One region of the Massilia sp. PAMC28688 genome, then DNA from elsewhere that is predicted to be linked to it. Evidence: riboswitches for the same ligand, from Rfam matches in the RefSeq annotation. Region 1 holds a riboswitch; the other holds the start of a gene.
The links. A riboswitch is a leader RNA that binds a small molecule or an ion and turns the genes downstream of it on or off. The one in region 1 is predicted to bind thiamine pyrophosphate.

Region 1 (4,386 bases):
CGAGCAGGTGATCGAGCGGCTGGCCGAGCGCGGCATCGCGTACCAGCTCGTCGGCGGCAGCCTGCCGGAGCGCATCCTGCAGGCCGGGCGCTACATCCGGGCAGACTGACGCCGCCCGGCGCCTTAGAAGTCGACCTGGGCCGACAGGCGTGCGCGGCGTGGCGCGCCCGGCAGCAGGTAGCCGCCCAGTTCCGGCGTGGCGTCGCGCCAGTAGAACTTGTCGGCCACGTTTTCCACGTGGGCGCGCAGCGTGGTGCGGTAGCCGCCGATGCGGGTGGCGTAGGCCGCGCCCAGGTCGATCACGTGGTAGCTCGGTACGAATACCAGGTTTTCGTCGTCAAACGCCTTTTTGCCGGCGTACTGCAGTACGCCCGTGAGCTTGAGGCCACTGACCGCGGGCACGGAATATTCCAGCAATGCGGTGCCCTTGAACGCCGGGACGTTGGCGGTGCGCTTGCCATCGAACAGGGCGCTGCCCGAACCGCTGGTGCGGGTGTGCAGCGCCATGGCCGATACGCTGTAGTAGAGATCGCGCGTGGCCTTGCCCTGGGCCGCCAGCTCGATGCCGCGGTGGGTCTGTTCACCGGCGCGGACATAGTAATTGTCGGCGTTGGTCAGCTCCTTGCCGCGCTTGAGTTCGAACAGGGCGCCGGTCAGGGTCACGTTGTCGTTGACGACGCCCTTCATGCCCAGTTCCAGCTGCTTGGAGCGGCTGGGTGCCAGCACACCTTGCGCGGTGCGATAGTTCAGGGTGCCAAACGGCGCTTCGCCGCCGTACTCCATGCCATGGGCAACGGTGCCGTACACGATCCAGTCGGTTGCCGGACTGTACACCACCGACAGGTTGGGCAGGGTGAAGCTGGCCTTGTAGTCCGGGCCGCGCTTGATCGTCACGTGGCGCGCGCCGGCATGCACCGTCAGTTCCGGCGTGAGTGTCATCACGTCCTGCACGAAGGCGGCGCGCTCGGTGTCGTGGCGCTGTTCGATGACGTCGCCGGTGCGGGGATTGCCAGGCGCCGGTGGCACGATGCGGTTGCGGTAGATGTTGCTGGCGCCGGCGTAGTCGTACACATAGTCGCCGTAGTACTCGCGCCGTTCCATGTCGGCATAGCCAAATGCCAGTTCATGCTTGATGCCGCCGCTGCGCACGGTACCCTGCACGAGTGCCTGGCTCCCGAACGGCGTCTTGCGCTCGCCTTCGCTCTGGTAGTCGTACACGTCGTAGTCGCCATTGCTGCAGTACCCGGGATAGAAGCCGTCCCCTTCTTCCGAGCAGCCGTAGGGGAAGGCAGTGTAGTCATCGCGCTTGAACTCGTGGCGGTTGGCTGCCACGGTGGCGCGCCAGGCATCGCTGATCCTGTACTCAAAGCGCAGGCCGATATTGGAGCTGATGGTCTCCACCGGACGGGTCCAGGGCTGGTCATTGAGCAGCGTGGCGGCCGACACGTTCGATGGCAGCGCCACGTTGCGAATCAGCTGGTAGCCGGGCGCGGTGATCTGGGACTTGTCCTGGTAGTCCATGTCCAGCTGCACCAGCGCCCGGTCCGACACCTGCCAGTCGAATGCCGCCGAGGCAAAGGTGCGCTCGCCGTCGGCACCCTTGACGTAAGGGCGCAGTTTTTCCGCCGCCGCGTTGAAGCGATAGCCGAAGCGCTTGTCGTCGAATCGTCCGCCCACATCCACCGTGCCAAGCACGGTGCCGCGTTCGCGTACCTCGACGGTGACGGAACGCAGGTCGCTTCTGGTGGGCCGCTTGACGGCGTAATTGATGATGCCTCCCGGCCCCGTGACCCCGGCCTGCATGCCGGCCAGGCCCTTGAGGATTTCGATGCGCTCCTTGTTCTCGAGCGGGATCTGGGTGTCGTTGGAGATGGCGAAACCATCCTTGCGGTAGCTGGTGTTGTTATCGAGCTTGAAGCCGCGGATCGAAAACATCTCGGCATAGCCGACCGCGTTGTACGAGTCGCTCACGCTCGCTTCAAAACGGCTGGCGTCGCTGGTGTTGCGGATGTTCAGGTCCTGCATCTGCTCGCGCCCGATCGACAGGATCGAGGCCGGCGTCTTGAGCAGGGGGACATCGGAAAAGCTGCCCACGCTGGCGCGGTCGGCGGCGATCCACTGACCGGTCACCACCACTTCCGTCATCGGCTGTTCGGTGGTCTGCGCCTGGGCGCATGAAGAGAAAGCCTGGAAAACGGCCAGGGCGATGACGGTGTGCTGCAGTGATGGCGATGACATAGTGTGCTCTTTTGGTCCCGCACCGGCGTGCCGGTGCAATGCTTGAAAACAGCTGGGGCCAGACGGGGGAGGCGGTCAAAGGAGGGGAACTACTTTGCGCTTTCCTTCGCTGGCATTATCCAGATCAGGTACGAAGGGTATCTCTCACCCGGAAAAAACGTGTTCCAGGACCCCTAGCGAATGCAAATTTTATCACATGCGGGCAGCATGGCGCCGCCCGCCGCGCGGCGGCCCTACAGGCTCGCCTCCAGCACCTTGCGGCTGACCTCGAGCGACACGTCGCGGTGTTCGCCCAGCTTGGTGTAGCGGTGCTTTTCAAGGTTGCCCAGCACCGCATCGAGATGGCCGGCGCCGAGCTGGTAGTCGGCCAGGCGGGTCTTGACGCCCATTTGCTCGAAAAATGCCTGCATGCGCGCGATGGCGGCCTCGATGCGCTCGTCCTCGCTGCCGTCGCGAATGTCCCACACCCGCTCGGCGAACTGCAGCAGTTTGGCGCGCTTGGCGTCCTTGCGCTGGCGCAGCATGCTGGGCATGACGACGGCCAGGGTCTGGGCGTGATCGAGGTTGTACAGGGCGGTCAGTTCGTGGCCAATCATGTGGGTGGCCCAGTCCTGCGGCACACCGGCGCCAATCAGGCCGTTCAGGGCCAGGGTGGCGCACCACATGACGTTGGCGCGTACCTGGTAGTCGTCGGGCGCGGACAGGGCCCTGGGGCCTTCTTCGATCAGCGTGAGCAGGATGCCTTCGGCAAAGCGGTCCTGCACCTTGGCGCCCACCGGATAGGTCATGTACTGCTCCATCACGTGGGCAAAGGCATCAACCACGCCATTGCCGACCTGGCGCGCGGGCAGCGAATAGGTCTTGCTGGGGTCGAGGATGGCAAACTTCGGGAACACCTTGCGGCTCATGAAGGCAAACTTTTCCTGGGTCGACTTGCGGGTGACGACACTGGAAGCATTCGTTTCCGATCCCGTCGCCGGCAGCGTGAGGATCACACCCAGGTCCATGGCCTCGCTCACGTTGCTGCCGTATTTTTCAAGAATGGTCCAGGGGTCGTCGGCCAGCAGGGCGCCGGCGGCGATGAACTTGGCGCCGTCAATCACGGAGCCGCCGCCGACGGCCAGCAGGAAGTCGATCTTTTCGGCCTTGACCTGTTCGATGGCGCGCATCAGCGTTTCGTAGCTGGGATTCGGTTCAACGCCGGAAAATTCGCTCACGTGGTGGCCCGCAAGCGCCGCCAGCACTTCGCTGTAGACGCCGTTTTGCTTGATGCTGCCGCCGCCGTAGACCAGCAGCACGCGCGCATTAGCCGGGACCAGCTTGGAGAGCGCGGCGATCTGGCCCTGGCCAAACAGCACCTGGGTGGGATTGTAGAAGTCGAAATTGAGCACGGCGGATCCTTATGCGAGAGACGTAAGGCATCGATTATCGCTCAATCGCGCGCGCACTGCCGGCGCCGGCGCCGCTAGCGCTCGGCAGCTGTCTTGAGCCGGACCAGGCCACGCTCGAAGTCGCGCCCGATCAGGGTATCCATGCTCATGAAAACGCTCATGACCTTGGAGACGAAGGGCATGGGCCCGGACATGGTCCAGACTACCTCGGTGCTGCCGTTGGCGCCATGCATGGCAAAGGTGGTCATGTTCGTCACTGCCATGGGCTCCTTGAATGCGAGCTCGATCACGGCTCTCGAGGGCGGCGCGAATTCAATAATTTCCATCCGCCCGCGCCCGACATCGGAATTGCCGCTCCATTCATAGATGGCGCCCTTGCCGCTGGCCGGGCCGGCAAAGGTGCGCTGCATGGCCGGGTCGAGCTGTTCCCACGGCGACCAGCTTTGCCAGTTGCGAAAGTCGGCCACCAGGGCCATGATTTTTTCCGGTGGGGCATTGACGATAATGCGGCGTTCGACAGTGAAGCTGTCCGGCCTGGTGAGGGCAAGCGCCACGATCAGCGTCAATATCAGCACCAGCGCGATGGCGATCTTTTTCAGCATGGTTGACCCCTGTGTTGTGTCGGAAAGCGCTGGCGTCCTACGCCATGCGTGCCAATGAAGCGCCAAAGATTAGCACAGCGCCCCGGCGAACTGCGATCCGTGCGTTGCTTTGCCGCCGATTTGGAGTACGCTTGACGTATTCGTAACAAGCGCAG
Region 2 (4,386 bases), 2.7 Mb from region 1:
GACGATGTGCAGCTTGATGCGCTTGTTGGCATTGACGCCGACCACGCCCACGCCATTGTTGACGGCGGCAATGGTGCCGGCCACGTGGGTGCCGTGGCTGTTCTCGTCGGTGTACCAGTTGCCGGTACCGGCATCGTATTCACCGGTCATATTGGTGGTGGAACCGACGAAGTCTTCATGGGCGCGGTCGATGCCGGAATCGATGATGCACACCTTGCGGTTGGCCACGTAGGTATCGGGCAGCAGGTCAGCCTGTACTTGCTTGATGCCGTAAGGGACTTTCTGGCCCAGCAGGTAGGGTGTGCCGGTCGAGGGGGTGGTGCTGGCGAAGGGGCGGCGAATCACGTCTTCTTCCACGTAGGCCACATTGGGGTTGTGCTGCAAACCCTTCAGTGCCGTCAAGGGCACTTCGATGGCCATTGCGTCCATGCCGAATATGTCGTGCTTGATATTGCCCTTGGCAGCATGCACTGCCGACTTCACGCTGGCCGCGCTGCCAGGTTTGAATGCCACGATGACGCGGGTGGTGTCGGCGGCTGCAGCAGCGTTGCCGATGACGCCGAATGCGACTGTTGCGGCAAGTACCTTGACTGCTGCAGCGATCGTGGACATGCCTGGCTGATTTTTCCTCATGTATTTCTCCAAGAATTGTGTCATATGTTGCCGCAGGCTCTGTAGGCCCGCGTGCCGGTGTTTGCGAAGCCTTCTGGGCCTGCAATCGAAGCAGTGTATGAGGGGATTCCTGGATCAATCAATCAACTTATTTATTGCAAAGCAATATGTGTTGTTTAGTTCGTCAATTGTCTCGAAATGTAGTTTTCACGATTGCCGGCGTGAGATTTGGTGATATTATTTCGCTCCCCTGCAGCTGTATTGTTAAAATAATACCATTTAGTTGCCGTACGGCACGGCACGGTGCAGCGCGGGCTAGAGCAAAAAAGGACGCCGCAGCGTCCTTTCTTCGTCAGCGTGGCGGCTAGATGCCACATCCTTTCGCGGCAATCCGGTCGTGGGCCGCCTTGGCCTGCACCAGGCCATGGCCGAATTTGTCATCCCATCCGGCGCTGCCCAGGTCCAGCGCGCTTTTATTGAGCGAGGCGCGAATCTGGCTCGCGCTGCACCTTGGGAAATAGCTCCATACCAGTGCCGCCACCGCCGCCACGTGGGGCGTGGCCATGGAGGTGCCGTCAAAGTAGGCATAGTGGACCGGCGTGACCGTGACCGTGGCGGCCTGGCCCAGCTGGGTTTTCAGGCGCGCGCCCTCGGTATCGGAGGCGGTCACTGATGGAATGACCGTCACTGCCGCGCCCAGCGTGCCGCCAAAACCGCCTGCGACATTGTTATACACCACTGCCCCCACCCCGCCGCTGTTCTGGCAGTTGCCGACCTTGGTCGCAAAGTCGATATTGCCGCGCGCAATCAGGCATACCTTTCCCGCGACAGCCGGGTTCACCTTGTCGCCCAGGCCAAAGTCGGCCAGGGCGCCGCTGGCGCTGCGCTGCGGCGAGCCGCTCATGCTGCCCGGGCTGTAAGTGACGCGCGCCACGGTCAGTGCCGGTTCCGAGCCGGAGCGCATGGGGACGGTGGACAGTACTTCCACCCCCGGCGCCGCCAGTTCCATCTGGTGGTTGAACTGGGAAAATCCGGCCCACTGCCGATGTTCGTCCACCGCCCCCACCATCATCACACTGGGGTAGCCGGCCGGATAGGACACGGCGGAATTGCCATTGTTGCCGGCTGCCGCCACCGACAGCACGCCCTTGAGCGCGAGCGCCTGGAAGGTGCGGATCTCGGTCTGGCTCGGCAGGCCGCCGCCGAGCGACATGCTGATGACGTGGGCACCGGCATCGCCGCACTGCTGCGCCGCCTTGGCCAGCGTGGATGAATAGGCCCAGCCGTCGGCGCTGAACACCTTGACGATGTGCAGCTTGAGGCGGCCGTTGGGCGCCACGCCCACCACGCCCGTGCCCGCGTTGTTGAGCGCCGCAATGGTGCCGGCCACGTGGGTGCCGTGCGCGTTTTCATCGGTATTCCACCAGCCGGTTCCCGTGTCATGGATGCCGTCGGCAGGCACCGTGCGCAAGTCTTCATGGGCGCGGTCGATGCCGGAATCGATGATGCACAGTTTGCGGTTGGCCGCCTGCGTGTCCGGCAGCTGGTCAGCCTGCACCATGGCAATGCCGTATGGCACCCGCTGGCCGTGCAGATAGGGTGTTTTGGAAGGAGAAGTGAGCGCCAGCGGATAGCGCCTGACGTCTTCTTCCACGTAGGCAAAGTGCGCTTGGCGCCTGAGTGCGGCGACGGCAGCGGCCGGCAGTTCAACCGCCACGGCGTGTTGGGCCGGCAGTTCCAGCCGGACTGCACCGCGCGCCGCTTCGATGGCGGCGCGCGCCTGGGCCGTCACGCCCGGCTTGAATGCGACGATGACGCGGGTGGTATCGGCTGCCGCCACGCCGGCGCTGGTGCCGAAGGCGGCCGCCAGCAGGCACAGTTGCGCGGCACGGGACAGGGCCGTGAGGCCGGTGGTGAGGTGCTTCATGGATCAGTCTCCGAATAGGTCGCGAACCCGGACGCAGGTAGTGGCTGCGCCCGGCGCGAGGTTGGGTCGCCGGGTGGACGAGGCCTTATCCTAAGCGCGTTCAAATTCAGCCACTGTTGGGTTTTTTATAGCGGACGTGAATATATATAGTAGATTTTTGCGGAACTTTTTAAGAACGAAACGGTTCCGTGCGCAGCATTGATCAATTTTAAGCATCTAACCATGTTGCCTTGCGCCCAAGGCAGGTATAATCCGTCCGCTGCTACAAGGCAGCACACGCTAGGGGTCCTGCAAATCGCACAGCGAGGCGCGGGTGAGAAACACCCTCTGAACCTGATCTGGATAATGCCAGCGAAGGGAAGCTTGTGAGAATGGTTCGCGTCACCCGCTCGTCCACACTCCTGTCTCCTTTGCTGGCTCCTGCACCCAAAGGAGCCACATGAATGCCCCGTTAAAATTCGATTCCGCCACGGCCACCGTCGACCAGGCCGCGATCGCCCCGTTTCCCAATTCGCGCAAATACTACGTGCAGGGCAGCCGCCCCGACATGCGCGTGCCGATGCGCGAAGTGAGCCAGGCCGATACCCCGGCCTCGTTTGGCGCCGAACCCAATCCCCCCGTGTATCTCTATGACACCTCGGGCCCGTATTCCGACCCGCAGGCCGTGATCGACATCCGCTCTGGCCTGGCGACCCCGCGCCTGCCCTGGATCATCGAGCGCGGCGACACCGAAGAACTGGACGGTCCCAGCTCCGCCTACGGCCGCGAACGCCTGGCCGACAAGGCGCTCGATGCCCTGCGTTTCCAGCTGCACCGCACCCCGCGCCGGGCCGTCAAGGGCGCCAACGTGACCCAGATGCACTATGCGCGGCGCGGCATCATCACCCCGGAAATGGAATTTGTCGCCATCCGCGAAAACCTGCGGCGCCAGGAATACCTGGCCCAGCTGGCCGCGTCCGGTCCCATGGGCCAGCGGACCGCCGCCCTGATCGGGCGCCAGCATCCGGGCCAGTCCTTTGGCGCCAGCATTCCCGATACCATCACGGCCGAATTCGTGCGCGATGAAATTGCGCGCGGCCGCGCCATCATCCCCGCCAACATCAACCATCCGGAAATCGAGCCGATGATCATTGGCCGCAATTTCCTGGTCAAGATCAACGCCAATATCGGCAACTCGGCCGTGACATCCTCGATCGGCGAGGAAGTGGAAAAAATGACCTGGGCCATCCGCTGGGGCGCCGATAATGTGATGGACCTGTCAACCGGCAAGCACATCCATGAAACGCGCGAATGGATCATCCGCAACAGCCCGGTTCCGATCGGCACCGTGCCCATTTACCAGGCGCTGGAAAAGGTCAATGGCAAGGCGGAAGACCTGACCTGGGAAATCTACCGCGATACCTTGATTGAGCAGGCCGAGCAGGGCGTCGATTACTTCACCATCCACGCCGGCGTGCTGCTGCGCTATGTACCCATGACGGCCAAGCGCCTGACCGGCATTGTCTCGCGCGGCGGCTCGATCATGGCCAAGTGGTGCCTGGCCCATCACAAGGAATCGTTCCTGTACACGCACTTCGAAGAGATCTGCGAGATCATGAAGGCGTATGACGTGTCGTTCTCGCTTGGCGATGGCCTGCGTCCCGGCTCCATCTACGACGCCAACGATGAAGCCCAGCTGTCGGAACTGAAGACCCTGGGCGAACTGACCCAGATCGCCTGGAAGCACGACGTGCAGGTCATGATCGAAGGCCCGGGCCACGTGCCGATGCAGCTCATCAAGGAGAACATGGACCTGCAGCTTGAACAGTGCGGCGAAGCGCCGTTCTACACGCTCGGGCCCCTGACCA

Region 2: it holds a riboswitch for thiamine pyrophosphate, as region 1 does, so the genes downstream of both, thiC (phosphomethylpyrimidine synthase ThiC) here and KY495_RS17040 (TonB-dependent siderophore receptor) in region 1, are expected to answer to the same signal.

What each region holds. Positions count from the first base shown of each region.
Region 1 is NZ_CP080378.1:3,783,426-3,787,811, forward strand. It holds gene KY495_RS17035 (AAA family ATPase) at 1-109, shown strand, start outside; gene KY495_RS17040 (TonB-dependent siderophore receptor) at 124-2,238, opposite strand; TPP riboswitch at 2,323-2,423, opposite strand; gene KY495_RS17045 (iron-containing alcohol dehydrogenase) at 2,472-3,629, opposite strand; gene KY495_RS17050 (SRPBCC family protein) at 3,704-4,231, opposite strand.
Region 2 is NZ_CP080378.1:1,018,545-1,022,930, reverse strand. It holds gene KY495_RS04520 (S8 family serine peptidase) at 1-633, opposite strand, end outside; gene KY495_RS04515 (S8 family serine peptidase) at 977-2,539, opposite strand; TPP riboswitch at 2,811-2,916, shown strand; gene thiC (phosphomethylpyrimidine synthase ThiC) at 2,979-4,386, shown strand, end outside.